Regions from separate parts of the Streptomyces sp. NPDC056527 genome, predicted to be linked through region 2. Evidence: riboswitches for the same ligand, from Rfam matches in the RefSeq annotation. Region 2 holds a riboswitch; the other holds the start of a gene.
The links. Region 2 has a riboswitch for S-adenosylmethionine ahead of thrC (threonine synthase). Riboswitches for the same ligand answer to the same signal wherever they lie in the genome.

Region 1 (8,248 bases), on a different contig from region 2:
GAAGAGCTGGAGGGCCGGGTCGATGCCACCGGAGCGGTACTGCGCGCTGGCGACCGAACCGATGCTGTCCCGCAGGGTGTTGAGCTCCTGCTGACCGCGGGCCACCTTGTCCTGGACGGCCCCGATCTCCTTCTGCAGCTTGCCCCGGCGCTCCTCGGCCAGGTTGTACTGCTCCGTGGCCTCCTCGGCCTCGTGGTGCAGCTTGTCGACCTTCGACTTCACGTCGTCGATCTTCGGCTTCGGAGCCGCCTGGGCGCCGGTCTGGGCGGAGAGCGCGACAGCTGCTGCGGCGGTCGCGGTGAGCACGGTCACGCGGGTGCGGCTCGGCTGCTTGGGACGACGGTGGGACGCCACGAAGGCGATCTCCTTCTTCCTCGAGCCGCCCAACCAGGCTGCGGCAGGCGGTTCCTCCGCTGCCATCCCGGATGGATGATCAACCGCGCGAAGGTTCGAGGCCTGACCCTAGTGACCAAGTTGTGATCAGTTCAAATCCTCATGGGCAAAATCTCGCTCACGCAGCACTTTATTTACACAGACCACACGGGCAGTAGCGGCCACTTGACCGTGCGCCCTCCAGAATTCGGGCATTACGCCCAGGAGTTACGAGGCGTCACGAGGTGCGCGAAAGCCGCTTCAGCAACAAGGCGGACGTGACCGGCCGCGCACCGGCCTTCGCCACACCGTCGGCGACCTCGCGGTCGGTGGAGACCACGACGACCGGCCGGCCCGGCGGCTCGGCGCGCACCAGCTGCCGGATCAACTCGTCGGCGGTGACACCCGGCTTGGAGAACAGCACCCGCACCCCGCGCGGCGGGGCGAGCAGGACCGGGGCCGCGAGCTCCGCCCCGTCGAAGACACAGGTGATCTCGGCGCCCGAGCGGGCCGCGAGCGCGGAGAGCCCGCCGAGCAGCCGCAGCCGCTGCTTCTCCAACGGCATCGTCGGGTAGCCGGTCTTGGTGACGTTGTAGCCGTCCACGACCAGATGCGCCTGCGGCAGGGCGAGGAGCTGGTCCAGGAGCGCCGGGTCGGTCTCGGAGAGAGCCCGGGCCGCGATGTCCTTCGGCGACATCCGGCCGGGCTCCACCGCGTCGACGGTGTCGGCGGGGTGGATCGAGACGGGCGGCAGGGCCAGTTCGCGGCGCAGTCCCTGCGCAGCGTCGAGCACGGTGTCGAGCAACAGGCGCAGCCGCATGTCCTCCACGGAGCGCCCCTCGCGGGCGGCCCGTCGGCTGGCCTCCAGGGCCGCCTCGACCTCGCCGAGCCGGGCCTTGAGCCGCCGGGTCTCGCTCTCGGCGGACGAGACCTGCGCGGCCGCCTCCGCGCGGAAGGTGTCGATCTCGGCCTGGACGCGCCGGAGCGCGGCCTCACCGCGCTTCACATCGCTCTGGGCGCTGCGCAGCTTGCGATGAAGCGATTCGGCTTCCTTGCGGGCCGCCTCCAGATCGGTGCGCAGCTGCTCGGTCTCCGCGCGGCCGCGCTCCTTGGCGGTGGCGACCTCCTCGCGCAGCCGCTCCAGCTCACGCCGGCCCGCCTCGTCGGCCCGCTCGGCGTCCGCGCGCTGGGCCTCCTCGCCGGCGGCGGCGACCAGCTTGACCCAGCCCGTGGGGCGCAGCACATAGGCAGCCGCGGCGACGTCGACGGGGTCGGCGGCGGCGGGCGGGGCGCCGGACTCGACGGCCCCGGCCAACTCGGGCTCGGCCTCCTTGAACCGCTCGCCGATCCGCTGCCGGAAGAGCGGGTCGCCCTCCAGGGCGGCGGCCATGGCGTTGCCCGCGAACTTGGCGCGCCGGCTCGCGGTGAACCGTGCGTACTGCCGAAGGGGTGCCGGAAGCTCCGCGACGGTCAGCCCGCCGAAGGCGTCCGAGACCAGCGCGACGACCCTCCGCCGCACGCCGTCGGGCAGCGGGCGGTCGAGCGTCTCGGCAGCGTCACCTGCCGCGCCGGCCGGCTCACCACCGTGCGCGGGCTGCTCCACGATCCGTCACCCCATCGTCATACGCACCGCTCCGTCAGGAGGCGGTGCCGGGCCTGTCCACGAGTTCGATCTGGTCCACCGCGTTGCACCAGCGGCAGCGGACCGACTCGATGGTCTCACTGACCACCTCGCGCTCCTCGACCTTCGGTTCGCCCGCGAGGTCCAGATGGACGTACTCGACGACCTTGGAGGAGCGGGTCACGTCGAACCGGGTCAGATTGCCGCAGAGCGTGCAGCGCCAGCGGGTCTCGGCGGTCGGCAGGGGAACCGTCGTCATCGTGCCGTCCTCTTTCATGATGCGAGTGCGGGTGCCGCGGTGCGCCGTCGAACTGCGGAAGTACTGCCCGTCACCCTACGGCCTCGCAGGTACCCCGTGTCGCGGCGAGGCACTCTGTCCAGTTGAGCACCGTTACGCAATGATCTGTCCATGATCGACCGGCGGCAGACCGACTGGCGGAAGGCGGCCCTCGGCGTCTGGCGGGGCGCCCGGACCGGACCTGCGGTGACGTACGGCCTCATCGCGGTCTGCTGCTTCACCTTCCTGATCAGCCCGGTCTCCGGCCTCGATCCGGGAAACGGGACCGGGGACGCGGCCCTCGCGGCGCAGAGCGCGTACTTCCACCGCTGGGGAGTCGTGCCGGCCGAGCTGATGAGCAGCGAGCCGGGCACCCTGCTCACCCCGCTCACCGCTCTCTTCGTCCACGGCAGCTGGCTGCACCTGCTCGGGAACATGCTCTTCCTCTACGTCTTCGGCGCGATGGCCGAGGAGCGGATGGGCGCGGTCCCGTTCCTTCTCTTCTACCTCGGCTGTGGCTATCTGGCCCTGCTCGGCTACGCGGCCGCGTACGCGAGCAGCGAGCAGACGCTGGTGGGTGCGTCGGGGGCGATCTCGGGGGTCCTCGGCGCGTTCCTCCACCTCTTCCCGCGCTCCCGGGTGACCAGTCTCTTCCCGTTCCTCTTCTTCCTGCCGCTGCGCTTCCCCGCCTGGATCGTCCTGGTCTTCTGGTTCGTGCTGCAGTGGCTGGCGGCGCGGACGGCCGGGTCCGGGCCCGGGGTTGCCTATCTGGCCCACGTGCTGGGCTTCGCCTTCGGCTTCCTCTACGCCTGGGGGCGGTACAGGGGAAGGGTGCAGCGCGCGTAGCGCCTCGTCGGCAGGGTGGTGGCGGGAGGCGGGCGGGCTAGAGTGAAGGTCCAAGCCGCGGCGACCGAGGGAGTAAGCCAGCCGTGATCACCGCGATCGTGCTCATCAAGACCAGTGTGGACCGCATCCCGGAGATCGCGGAGTCGATCGCCTCGCTCGACAGCGTCAGCGAGGTCTTCTCGGTGACCGGCACCTACGATCTGATCGCCATGGTCCGCGTGCCCCGGCACGACGACCTGGCGGACGTGATCCCCGGCCGGATCAGCAAGATCCCCGGCGTCGAGGCGACGGACACGCACGTCGCGTTCCGTACGTACTCCCAGCACGACCTGGAAGCGGCCTTCGCCATCGGCCTGGAGTCCTGACCCGGAGGACACCGCGGCGGGGATGACGGAATCCTCACCGCAGCCTCGTCCCGGCGGCCTCTCACGCGCGCCGGCCCGTGACGACGACCGGTTTTCGACCGGGCCGCCGGGGCCGCATCCTTGCACCCGTACGAGTGACACGCGACGGCCGCCGAACCGACCCGGCGGCCCTGTCCAGGGCCGGGACGACATCGCCGCGCCGGCCGAGACCTTCGATGCGATGCCGCCGGCCCGCGACGGCCTCGTCATCCGCGGCGGGGCGGCTCAGCCGCGGTCCGGGACGCAACGGCCGTCCTCGGTGCGGTACTTCCACTGCGCTCCGTCCCGGACGAGCTCCTTCACGGCCCGTACGAAACGCTCCACGTGCTCGTCGGGCGTACCGGCGCCGAAGCTGACGCGGATGGCGTTGAGCGACTTCTCGCCGGGGGCGGCCTCGGGGGCCCCGCACTCGCCCTGGGTCTGCGGGTCGCTGCCGAGCAGGGTGCGCACCAGCGGGTGGGCGCAGAAGAGACCGTCGCGGACACCGATGCCGTACTCGGCGGAGAGCGCGGCGGCGAAGTGGGAGCTGTTCCAGCCCGCGACGACGAAGGAGATGACACCGACGCGCGGGGCGTCGTCGCCGAAGAGCGAGAGCACCTTCACCTCGGGCACCTCGGCCAGCCCCTCGCGAACGGTGTCGATGAGGTGCTGCTCGCGGGCGACGAGGGTGTCGAACCCGGCCTCGGTGAGCGCCTTGCAGGCCGAGGCGATGGAGTAGACCCCGATGACGTTCGGCGAACCGGCCTCGTGGCGGGAGGCGTTGGTGTGCCACTCGACGTCCACTCCGCCGTCGGCGCGCCGTGCGACCTTCTTGGACGCGCCGCCGCCGGCGAGGTACGGCTCGGCGTCCTGGAGCCAGTCGGCGCGACCGGCGAGCACCCCGGAGCCGAAGGGTGCGTACAGCTTGTGGCCGGAGAAGGCGACCCAGTCCACGTCCAACTCCCGTACGGAAACGGGGTGGTGGGGGGCGAGCTGGGCGGCGTCGAGGACGATCCGGGCGCCGTGGGCGTGTGCGGCGGCGGCGAGCTCCTTCACCGGCCACAGCTCGCCGGTGACGTTGGAGGCGCCGGTGACGCAGACGAGGGCGGGGCCGTAAGGGTCGCGGTCGGCGAGGGCGCGCTCCAGGGTCTCGACGGCCTGGGCGGGCGTGCGCGGGGCGTTGAGGTAGGTGACTTGCGCGTCCTGCCACGGCAGGAGCGAGGCGTGGTGCTCGGTCTCGAAGACGAAGACCTCGCAACCGGCGGGGAGGGTCCGGGCCAGGAGGTTGAGCGAGTCGGTGGTGGAGCGGGTGAAGACGACCTGGTCGCCGGGGCGGCAGTCGAGGAACTCGGCGACGGTGACGCGGCTGTTCTCGAAAAGGTCGGTGGAGAGCTGCGAGAGGTACCCGGCGCCGCGGTGGACGCTGCCGTAGTACGGGGCGTACGCGGCGACGTCGTCCCACACCCGCTGCAGGGCCGGCGCGCTGGCGGCGTAGTCGAGCGCGGCGTAGGTGACCTCGCCCCCGGTGACGAGCGGGACGGTGACGTCCCGCCCCAGGACCGGGAGCGGGGCGGCGCAGCAGGGGTCGCCGGCCTCGGAGTCGGTGGCGGTGGCAGAGGTGGCGGCGGCGTTCGGGTACGCGGACATGGCGGTATCTCCTGGCAGGAATGGCAGCGAAGGGCCCGCAGGGCAGCGCGAAGTGGGGTGCCGCGTACGGGTGTTGCCTCGACACACGGTGTTCGTGCGGAGGGTGGGAAAACGGGGCCGTCGGCCCTAGCGCATTCGCTTGCTCACGAGACTGCTCCCTTGAGGACCAGGACCCCAGGGTGTGCAGGGGTCCGCGCTTGCCGTAGACCTTGCTGCCTACGGCCTGGTCTTCACCCGGGGCACCCCGCCACGGACGGAGGGTTGCCGGACAGTCAGCCGGGGCTTAATGACTGTCACTCATGACCTGGTACAGAACGTATGCCACGTGATCGCCACCGCGCAACCCCGTTCCGGATTCCGGAACGGGGTCCACGCGGTGCTCCTACCTGTTGCTGGCCGCGATCCAGCGTTCCAGCGCCTGCCTCGCCGCGCCCGAGTCGATCGACTCGGCCGCCTCGGCGATCCCCTCGCGCAGCCGCTCCACCAGGGTTCCCCCGCCCGGCTCCAGCGCCGTCAGCGCGGCGGCCGAGTTCAGCAGGACCGCGTCCCGCACCGGTCCCGTCTCGCCCGCGAGCAGCCGGCGGGCGACATCGGCGTTGTACGAGGCGTCGGCGCCGCGCAGCGCCTCCACCGGTACGAGCTCGATGCCGACGTCCCGCGGGTCGAAGGCCTCCTCGCGCACCGCACCGTCCCGTACCACCCAGACGCGCGAGGTGGCCGTGGTCGTCAGCTCGTCCAGGCCGTCGTCGCCGCGGAAGACCAGCGCCGAGGAGCCGCGCTCGGCGAGCACCCCGGCCATGATCGGCGCCATCCGGGCGTCGGCCACACCGGTGGCCTGCGCCTTCACCCGGGCGGGGTTGGTGAGCGGACCGAGGAAGTTGAAGGTGGTCCGGATGCCGAGCTCCTTGCGGGCCGCGGCCACATGGCGCAGCGCCGGGTGGAACTTCACCGCGAAGCAGAAGGTGATCCCGGCTTCCTCCGCGACTTCGACGACCCGTTGCGGGGTCAGCTGGAGATTGACGCCGAGCTTCTCCAGGACATCGGAGGCTCCGCTCGCGCTGGACGCGGCGCGGTTGCCGTGCTTGACGACCTTCGCGCCGGTACCGGCCACGACGATCGCCGACATGGTCGAGATGTTGACGGTCTTCGCGCCGTCGCCGCCGGTGCCGACGATGTCCACGGACGGGCCGGGGACCTCGATCACATTGGCGTGCTCGTACATGGTCCGGACGAGGCCGGTGATCTCCTCGACGGTCTCGCCCTTGGCACGCAGGGCGACGGCGAAGCCGGCGATCTGGGCGTCGGTCGCCTCACCCCGCAGGATGCGGTCCATCGCCCAGGCGGTGTCCTCGGCGCTCTGGTCGCGGCCGGTCAGCAGTCCGTCCAGTACGGCGGGCCAGGAGCGGCCCGCCGACGTAGGTCCTCCAGCGGGGGTCGCAGCGCTCATGGCAGCTCCTGGTCATCACGTAACGGATACAGCACCCACCCTATCGACCCACGGGGACGGCAAAGAGCCCCGTCCATCGAATGGACGGGGCTCCCGCTGTGGCGACCTTCAGGTCAAGGGATCAGGTGATCAGTGGTGGCCGTGGCCGCTGGTGATCTCCTTGTACTCCTCGGCGGTCGGCTTGGCGATCTGGTGGTCGTCGCCGTAGTAGCCCTTGCTGAGCTTGACCCGGAGCTTCTCCATGCGACCGACCTTGCGCTCCACGCCGTTCTCGTCGACGAGGGGGCCGAGCTCGGCCGGCTTGTTCTGCTCGTGGGCCGTGAGCCTGTACAGCTCGCCCTGGCTGAGCGGCTGGTGCACCTCGACGAACTCACCGTGCGGCAGACGCTTGATGACGCCGGACTCGCGACCGTGCAGCACCTTGTCCTTGTCCCGGCGCTGGAGGCCGAGGCAGATCCGCTTGGTGACGATGAACGCGATGACCGGTCCGGCGAAGAAGAAGATCCGGACGAACCAGGTGATCGAGTTCAGCGACAGGTGGAAGTGGGTGGCCCAGAGGTCGTTTCCACCACCGATGAGCATGATCATGTACGCGGTGATCCAGGCGACACCGAAGCCGGTGCGCGTCGGAGCGTTGCGCGGGCGCTGCGCGATGTGGTGCTCGCGCTTGTCGCCGGTGATCCACGACTCGATGAACGGGTAGACCGCGATCGCCGCGAGGACCGCCGGGAAGATCGCCAGCGGGATCATCACGCCCAGGACGAGCGTGTGGCCCCAGAGGTTGATCTCCCAGCCCGGCATGACACGGATCAGACCCTCGGCGAAGCCCATGTACCAGTCGGGCTGGGCGCCGGTGGAGACCTGGTCGGGCCGGTACGGACCGAGCGCCCAGATCGGGTTGATCGAGGCGATCGCCGCGACGATCGCGATGACACCGAAGACCAGGAAGAAGAAGCCTCCGGCCTTGGCCATGTAGACCGGCAGCAGCGGCATGCCCACGACGTTCTTGTTCGTACGGCCGGGGCCCTCGAACTGCGTGTGCTTGTGGTAGAAGACCAGGATCAGGTGGGCGACCACCAGACCCAGCATGATTCCGGGCAGCAGCAGGACGTGGGCCGAGTAGAACCGGGCCACGAAGTCGCCGCCGGGGAACTCCCCGCCGAACAGGAACATCGACAGGTACGTGCCGATGACCGGCACGGACAGGATCGCGCCCTGCATGAAGCGGACACCGGTGCCGGAGAGCAGGTCGTCCGGGAGCGAGTAACCGGTGAAGCCGGTGAACATGCCCAGGAAGAACAGCAGGAAGCCGAACAGCCAGTTGATCTCACGCGGCTTGCGGAACGCGCCCGTGAAGAACACGCGCATCATGTGCACGAACATGCCGGCGAGGAAGATCAGCGCCGCCCAGTGGTGGATCTGCCGGATGAGCAGACCACCGCGCACATCGAAGGAGATGTGCATGGTCGAGTTGAACGCCTCGGACATCAGCTGTCCCTGCAGCGGGACGTAGCTGCCGTGGTACTCCACCTCGTTCATCGACGGGTGGAAGAACATCGTCAGGTAGACGCCCGTGAGGATGATGATGATGAAGCTGTAGAGGCAGATCTCACCGAGCATGAAGGACCAGTGGTCCGGGAAGATCTTCCGCATGT
Region 2 (8,248 bases):
GGTTTCGTGCTCTCCGGGTCCCGCACCGGTACGGAGAAGGCCAAGGCGGAGGCCACATACGCGTCGCCCGCCGTCCTGAACGTCAGGTCCGCCGACCTCGCGCCCTCCGGGATCGCACCTTCCGGGACGTCGAAGGCCTTCACGTCGATGCCCAGGTTGCCGACCGAGTCGGGGGAGACGGCGCCGGCGGCACCGCCGACGAAGAAGTTGTTGATGTTGCCGGTGCGGGCCTCGGTGACGTTCCTGCCGTTCACGAGGAACATGTCCCCCGGCATGTTCCAGTCGCCCTCGTACGCCGTCACGCTCGCCCGTGCGCGGCCCGCCGTCCGGTGGAAGCCGTCGACCGTGACGGTCGTCGCGGGGGAGGTGGGGTGCTGGAGCACATGGCCGCCGAAGACGGACACATGGCGGCGGTCCGGCGCATGTGTCGGCTCGGGGCCGGGGTACGAGTAGACGACCGTGAGGGACCAGCCCGCCACACAGCCCTTGCCGCTCGGAGCCCAGACGTTGCCGACCGCGACCTGTGTGGCGCCCCCGCGCACCCCAGCGAACGCGGCGGTGACGTCCGACTCGCCGGTGTAGTAGTGCGGGCCCGCGGTCTCCTCAGGGTCCGTGACCATGGAGTCGATGGAGACCTCCGTCTCCGCCCCCGAGCCGACCCGGATGCGCGGCGCGATCGTCGCCTGATCGCCGGGCGAGGGCGCCACATCGGTGCCGGAGCCGTTGCAGCGCTTGAGCTGCGCTCCGCCCGGCCCCTTGTACGTGCCGTCGTTGCCGCCCCAGAAGAGTCGGGCGTAGGCGACCTCGGCGCCCGCGGGAATCTCCACCCGGCCGGTGCTGGAGCCGTAGCCGGCGGCCATGGAGGCGGTGTCGACCCGCCGCATGGCGAAGGTGTCGTCGTTGTCGCCGCCGTGGCCGGTCGCGGCGGTGGCGCAGCGCGCGGCCAGGTCGGCGGGGGCGGTGGGGCAGCCCATGACCGTGTTGCCCACGGTCGTGAAGTCGCCGTACAGGGAGGCGTCGTACCGCTTGCCGAAAGGCTCCACCACGTCCGCCGCGGCCGGTCCGGCCGCGGCGAGGGACAGCGAGCCGAGCGCGCCGACGGCGAGACCGAGCGCCACCGGCAGTGTGTTCATCCGATTGTTGAACCGCATGAAACGGAAATTTAGTTAAAAAGCATCATCATTCGGTGTTACGCCACGCGGCGGCGGGCGTACTCCGTGATGTCGATCATCGGCGGCCGCTCCTCCGTGTCCACGGCGTACGTCCGCGGCGTAAAGCCCTTCCCCTCACCCGTCTCGTCCCGCTCGAACTGCGTCAGCAGCGGCCGCACCAGATGCCCGCGGGACAGCCGCAGCTGCGCGGTCCGGTAGATCGCCGCCGCCATCCGGCCGAGCGCCCGCCCGTCCTGGTGGCGGTGCTTGCGGACCCCGACGTCGACCTGGGCGAGGGCGTCGAGGCCGACCGTGTGCAGCGCGTCGACGAGCAGGCCCAGCTCCACTCCGTAACCGACCGGGAAGGGCAGCCGCTCCAGCAGTGAGCGCCGCGCCGCGTACTCGCCGCCGAGCGGCTGCACGAAACCGGCCAGCTGCGGCCAGTGCAGATTGAGCAGCGGCCGGGCCACCAGCTCCGTCACTCGCCCGCCCTGACCTGGTGCGTCGGCCAGCGGACGGTCGTACATCGCCTTCACGAAGTCGACGTCGGGCTCGGTGAGGAGCGGGCCGATGATGCCGGTGACGAAGTCCGCCGAGAAGTCCCGCAGATCCGCGTCGACGAAGCAGACGATGTCACCGCTGGTCACCATCAGTGACCGCCACAGCACCTCGCCCTTGCCCGGCACGGCCGGTATCCGCGGCAGGATCTCGTCACGCGCCATCACCCGCGCCCCGGCCGCCGCCGCGACCTCCGCCGTCCGGTCCGTGGAGCCGGAGTCGATCACCACGAGCTCGTCGACGAGCGGCATCGCCTCGGACATCAGCTCCCGGCGGATCACGGAGACGATGTCGCCGACCGTCGCCTCCTCGTCGAGCGCGGGCAGCACGACGCTGACCGTCGTCCCCCGCTTGGCGGTCAGCAGCTGCTCCCTCGGACGGTCTGCCACGGACCAGGACCGCCGGGCCAGCCAGCGCTCCACTTCATCCAGCAACGTGATCTCCATCTCGCGGTTCGGACGACCATCTCAAGCGTCCAGGCCTTCGGTTACAGTCTTGAACAACGCAGATGCCCGATGCATGTCGGGGTGCCACCTGCGTTCTACAACCGAATACCGCTCATCCAGAGGGGCAGAGGGAAACGGCCCGTTGAAGCCCCGGCAACCCTCCAGTCGGTCTCGTCCGCAGTCGTCAGCACTGCGACCGCGAGGCTCCCGGCTAGGGAAGGTGCCAAATCCGTCTCATGGCGACGTTCGTCATGGGAAAGATGAGGAGAAAGGGCCTCGCCTCCATGGCTGTACAGACTGTTTCCACCACCACTTCGACGGTTGACCTCGGTCCGGCTTCCGGACTCTCCTGTCGTGAATGCGGTGAGAAGTTCCCCCTCGGCCCCATTTTCGCCTGCGAGCTCTGTTTCGGCCCGCTCGAAGTCGCGTACGACCTGCCCCTCGGCGACCCGGAGGCCCTGCGCAAGCAGATCGAGGCCGGCCCCGCCAACATCTGGCGCTACGCCCCGCTGCTGCCCGTCCCCGCCGACGTCGCCGAGAAGCCGAACCTGAACCCGGGCTGGACCAAGCTCGTCCAGGCCGACAACCTCGCCCGCGAGCTGGGCGTCGAGCCGGGCAAGCTCTACGTCAAGGACGACTCCGGCAACCCGACGCACTCCTTCAAGGACCGCGTCGTCGCCCAGGCCCTCGAAGCCGCCCGCGCCTTCGGCTTCACCACCCTGTCCTGCTCCTCCACCGGCAACCTGGCCGGCGCCGTCGGCGCCGCGGCCGCCCGCGCCGGCTTCCGCTCCTGCGTGTTCATCCCGCACGACCTGGAGCAGGGCAAGGTCGTCATGGCCGCCGTCTACGGCGGTGAACTCGTCGGCATCGAGGGCAACTACGACGACGTCAACCGCTTCTGCTCCGAGCTCATCGGCGACCCGCTGGGCGAGGGCTGGGGCTTCGTCAACGTCAACCTGCGCCCGTACTACGGCGAGGGCTCGAAGACGCTCGCGTACGAGATCTGCGAGCAGCTCGGCTGGCAGCTGCCCGACCAGCTCGTCATCCCGATCGCCTCCGGCTCGCAGCTCACCAAGATCGACAAGGGTCTGCAGGAGCTCATCAAGCTCGGTCTCGTCGAGGACAAGCCGTACAAGATCTTCGGCGCCCAGGCCGAGGGCTGCTCCCCGGTGTCGACGGCCTTCAAGGCCGGCCACGACGTCGTGAGGCCCCAGAAGCCGAACACCATCGCCAAGTCGCTCGCCATCGGCAACCCGGCCGACGGCCCGTACGTCCTGGACATCGCGCGCCGCACCGGCGGTGCGGTGGAGGACGTGAACGACGAGCAGGTCGTCGACGCGATCAAGCTGCTCGCGCAGACCGAGGGCATCTTCGCCGAGACGGCGGGCGGCGTGACCGTCGGCGTGACGAAGAAGCTGATCGAGGCCGGTCTTCTCGACCCCACGCTCACCACGGTCGTGCTCAACACCGGTGACGGCCTCAAGACCCTGGACGCGGTGGCCGATACCTCGCAGGCGACCGCCACGATCCGCCCGAGCCTGGACGCGTTCCGCGAAGCCGGCCTGGCGGGCTGACGCCCGCGACCGACGGGGTGCCGGGGCCGCCCGGTGCCCCGGCGGCCCCCACCCTCTCCCAGACTCCGTCCCGGGGCCTCAGCCCCGCCCCGAAGCCCCGAAGGTGAACCACCATGAGCGTCAAGGTCCGCATCCCCACCATCCTCCGCACCTACACCGGCGGCCAGGCCGAGGTCGCCGCCGAGGGCACGACGCTCTCGGAGGTCATCGCCGACCTCGAGAAGAACCACACCGGCATCGCCGCCCGCGTCCTGGACGACCAGGGCAAGCTGCGCCGCTTCGTGAACGTGTACGTCAACGACGACGACGTCCGTTTCGAGCAGGGCCTGGAGACGGCGACGCCGGACGGCGCCGGCGTCTCGATCATCCCGGCCGTCGCCGGCGGCTGCTGAGCCCGCTCGGCGCCGAGCCGGCGCGGACGCGCCGGAGCGCGCCCCACGGGCCCCCGGAGTTACCCACGGTCACCTGAATTGCCCCTTCCGCCGGAGAAGCGGAGGGGGCAATTCTGCATGGTTGAGCGGGGTAGAGTTGGGGAAGTCCCCCTGACTTCCCTTCGCTGCTTGTGCCAGACGCATATGAGAATGCGTCCGCGCCCGACAAGAAGCAGCCAAAGTGTTCGAGTGTTGTGTACCTTCTGCGCACTTTGACGGGCCCGACTTGCCCCGGAATTCAGTGAATTCGCCTTAATTCTCCTTTCCGTCGTGCCCAGATTTCTCGTCCGATTGACCTGTTGCAGAGGGCAGTTGGACAGATACATTCAGCCGCGGTCGACGCGTTCCGGCGCAGGGTCTGACCCGGGTCCGCGAAGTGCGGTCCCGCGCAAGGGCCAGTAATAGGGGAGTTAGGCATGGCTCAGGGCACCGTCAAGTGGTTCAACGCGGAGAAGGGCTACGGCTTCATCGCGGTCGACGGTGGTGCGGATGTATTCGTCCACTACAGCGCGATCCAGATGGACGGTTACCGCACCCTTGAAGAGGGTCAGCGGGTCGAGTTCGAGATCTCGCAGGGCCAGAAGGGTCCGCAGGCGGACATGGTCAAGCTCGCCGTCTGAGCACGGCGCGATCGGCCACCACGTACGCACTCACGCGTTCTCTACGTCGAGGGGTCCGCATCCTGACCAGGATGCGGACCCCTCGCGCGTGTGCGGGAGGGGAGGGGGCGTGCGCCCCGGACGTCTCTCGATCTGTGGGAGTCGCTTGCACTCGCATGGGCCGAGTGCTAATCATTGGCGTTAGCACTCTGAAGGTGAGAGTGCTTACGAGGATCGGGCAGACGAGGTCCGCGGCCAGGTGGGGCAAGGAACCACAGGGCTCGCAGGCCGTCCGTCGCGGGCGTCGGCGCGGTCCTGGAGCGTTATCCACCCCATGTCCGGGAGGACCACTTCACATGGCCAAGATCATCGCGTTCGACGAGGAGGCACGGCGCGGTCTCGAGCGCGGGATGAACCAGCTCGCCGACGCCGTCAAGGTCACCCTTGGCCCCAAGGGCCGGAACGTCGTCCTCGAGAAGAAGTGGGGCGCCCCCACGATCACCAACGATGGTGTGTCCATCGCCAAGGAGATCGAGCTCGAGGACCCGTACGAGAAGATCGGCGCCGAGCTGGTCAAGGAAGTCGCCAAGAAGACGGACGACGTCGCCGGTGACGGTACGACCACCGCGACCGTCCTCGCCCAGGCGCTCGTCCGCGAGGGCCTGCGCAACGTGGCGGCCGGCGCCAACCCGATGGCCCTCAAGCGCGGCATCGAGAAGGCCGTCGAGGCCGTCTCCGGCGCCCTGCTCGAGCAGGCGAAGGATGTCGAGACCAAGGAGCAGATCGCTTCCACGGCCTCCATCTCCGCCGCCGACACCCAGATCGGCGAGCTCATCGCCGAGGCGATGGACAAGGTCGGCAAGGAAGGCGTCATCACCGTCGAGGAGTCCCAGACCTTCGGTCTGGAGCTGGAGCTCACCGAGGGTATGCGCTTCGACAAGGGCTACATCTCGGCGTACTTCGCCACCGACATGGAGCGTATGGAGGCGTCCCTGGACGACCCGTACATCCTCATCGTCAACTCCAAGATCTCCTCCGTGAAGGACCTGCTCCCGCTCCTGGAGAAGGTCATGCAGTCGGGCAAGCCCCTGCTGATCATCGCCGAGGACGTCGAGGGCGAGGCCCTGTCGACCCTGGTCGTCAACAAGATCCGCGGCACCTTCAAGTCCGTCGCGGTCAAGGCCCCGGGCTTCGGCGACCGCCGCAAGGCCATGCTGAACGACATCGCCATCCTCACGGGCGGCACGGTCATCTCCGAGGAGGTCGGTCTCAAGCTCGAGAACGCCGGCCTGGACCTGCTGGGCCGCGCCCGCAAGGTCGTCATCACCAAGGACGAGACCACGATCGTCGACGGCTCCGGCGAGAGCGACCAGGTTGCCGGTCGCGTCAACCAGATCCGTGCCGAGATCGAGAACTCGGACAGCGACTACGACCGCGAGAAGCTGCAGGAGCGCCTGGCGAAGCTCGCCGGCGGTGTTGCGGTCATCAAGGCCGGTGCCGCGACCGAGGTCGAGCTCAAGGAGCGCAAGCACCGCATCGAGGACGCCGTTCGCAACGCGAAGGCGGCCGTCGAGGAGGGCATCGTCGCCGGTGGTGGCGTGGCCCTGCTCCAGGCCTCCAACGTCTTCGAGAAGCTCGAGGCCGACCTCTCGGGCGACGAGGCCACCGGTGCCGCGATCGTGAAGCTGGCCCTCGAGGCCCCGCTGAAGCAGATCGCCGTCAACGCCGGCCTCGAGGGTGGCGTCGTGGCGGAGAAGGTCCGCAACCTGCCCGTCGGCCACGGCCTGAACGCCGCGACCAACGAGTACGTGGACCTCATCGCCGAGGGCATCATCGACCCGGCGAAGGTGACGCGCTCCGCGCTGCAGAACGCGGCCTCCATCGCCGCGCTCTTCCTCACCACCGAGGCTGTCATCGCGGACAAGCCGGAGAAGGCCGGCGCGGCCGCTCCGGGCGGTATGCCGGGCGGTGACATGGACTTCTGATCCTTCCGGATCGGCAGTTCCTCGCAGTACGCGACCGAGGGCGGCACTCCCTGCTGGGGGTGCCGCCCTCGGGCGTTCGGGGTGATGCTGGTGGGAGGACCCCTGACGGTCCCCACGGCCGGATCCCCCACGGCGGGAGCGTTCCATGATCACGCTGCTGACGACACCCACCGACCGCGAGCTGGTCATCACCCGAACCTTCGACGCCCCGCCCGCCCGCGTCTGGGAGGCGTGGACGAAGCCCGAGCACGTCCGCCAGTGGTACGGGATCGCCGCGCTGACCACGACGGTCGCCGACATCGATCTCAAGGTCGGCGGAGCCTGGCGCTGGGGCCAGCAGGCGCCGGACGGACAGGAGATCGTCTTCTCGGGGACGTACGAGGAGATCGTCCGGAACGAGCGCCTCGTCTACACCGAGAACTTCGAGCTGATGCCCGGCCCGCCCGTGCTGGTGACCCTCACCTTCGACGACACCCCGGACGGCGGCACGGCCCTCACCAGCACGTCGCTGTGGCCCTCCACGGAGATCCGGGACCAGGCGCTGGCCACCGGGATGGAGGACGGGGTGAAAGAGGAGTACGACCGCCTGGCCGCGTACCTTCGGACGATGTGAGCCTCATCGTTCCCCGGCTGGCGGCCGGGGCCTTCGAACTGCGCCGCTGGGAGCGGGCCGACCTGCCGCTCCTGGAGGAGGCGTCGACGGACCCGTACATCCCCCTGGTCACCACCGTCCCGCCGGTGTACTCGGAGACGGAGGGCGAGGCGTTCGTCCGCCGCCAATGGGCCCGCGCGGAGAACGCGATCGGCTACCCCTTCGTCATCGTCCGCCGCCGGGACGCGCGGGCCGTGGGCATGATCGGCCTCTGGCTGCGCGAACTCCCCGAGGGCCGCGCGACCCTCGGATACTGGATCGCCCCGTCCTGCCGCGGCGAGGGCGCGGCCGGGGCGGCGCTGGCGGCGGTGACCGAGTGGGCCTTCGGTGAACTGGGCATCCCGCGCCTCCAGTTGCTCGCGGAGCCCTGGAACGAGGCCTCGATCCGGACGGCGGAACGGGCGGGGTACGTACGGGAGGGGGTGCTGCGGTCCTGGCAGGAAGTGGGCGGGGAGCGGCGGGACATGGTGATGTACGGGCGAGTGCGGCCGCCCGGTTGACGGCTGTCGCCGATGCGGGTGCGGGGCCGTGCGGGGTCGTGTCGTGGGGGGCGCGGGAGGGGCGGCAGGGGGGTAGCCCCACGTCGTACCGGCCCGGCTGCCGGATGTGATCCTGAAGGGCCGTCAACAAAGCTTGGCGCATGACCACTTACAAGATCGCCGCTCTCGCTCTCTCCGCCGCCACGGTCGCCGTCACCCTCTCCGCGACCCCCCTGACCACCACCGCCCGCGCCGCGTCCGCCGCTTCCCCCGGCCTCACGTGGACGAACTGCGCCCAGAAGGGCGGGCCCACCACCCAGGAGTGCGCCACGCTCACCGTGCCCGTGGACTACAGCGACCCCCGCGGGCCGCA

Region 1: linked by a shared signal. The riboswitch ahead of ACFQ7Q_RS35400 (aminotransferase class V-fold PLP-dependent enzyme) and the one ahead of thrC (threonine synthase) in region 2 are both predicted to bind S-adenosylmethionine.

The regions. Positions count from the first base shown of each region.
Region 1 is NZ_JBHTTQ010000148.1:752-8,999, forward strand. It holds gene ACFQ7Q_RS35375 (NlpC/P60 family protein) at 1-354, opposite strand, end outside; gene ACFQ7Q_RS35380 (NYN domain-containing protein) at 611-1,975, opposite strand; gene ACFQ7Q_RS35385 (hypothetical protein) at 2,010-2,252, opposite strand; partial or broken gene ACFQ7Q_RS35390 (rhomboid family intramembrane serine protease) at 2,403-3,203, shown strand; gene ACFQ7Q_RS35395 (Lrp/AsnC ligand binding domain-containing protein) at 3,200-3,481, shown strand; gene ACFQ7Q_RS35400 (aminotransferase class V-fold PLP-dependent enzyme) at 3,746-5,146, opposite strand; SAM riboswitch class IV at 5,335-5,451, opposite strand; gene trpD (anthranilate phosphoribosyltransferase) at 5,529-6,593, opposite strand; gene ACFQ7Q_RS35410 (cytochrome bc complex cytochrome b subunit) at 6,723-8,248, opposite strand, start outside.
Region 2 is NZ_JBHTTQ010000005.1:135,226-143,473, forward strand. It holds gene ACFQ7Q_RS04795 (hypothetical protein) at 1-1,151, opposite strand, end outside; gene ACFQ7Q_RS04800 (glucosyl-3-phosphoglycerate synthase) at 1,190-2,143, opposite strand; SAM riboswitch class I at 2,265-2,422, shown strand; gene thrC (threonine synthase) at 2,416-3,729, shown strand; gene ACFQ7Q_RS04810 (MoaD/ThiS family protein) at 3,843-4,121, shown strand; gene ACFQ7Q_RS04815 (cold-shock protein) at 4,577-4,780, shown strand; gene groL (chaperonin GroEL) at 5,116-6,744, shown strand; gene ACFQ7Q_RS04825 (SRPBCC family protein) at 6,890-7,357, shown strand; gene ACFQ7Q_RS04830 (GNAT family N-acetyltransferase) at 7,354-7,896, shown strand; gene ACFQ7Q_RS04835 (alpha/beta hydrolase) at 8,037-8,248, shown strand, end outside.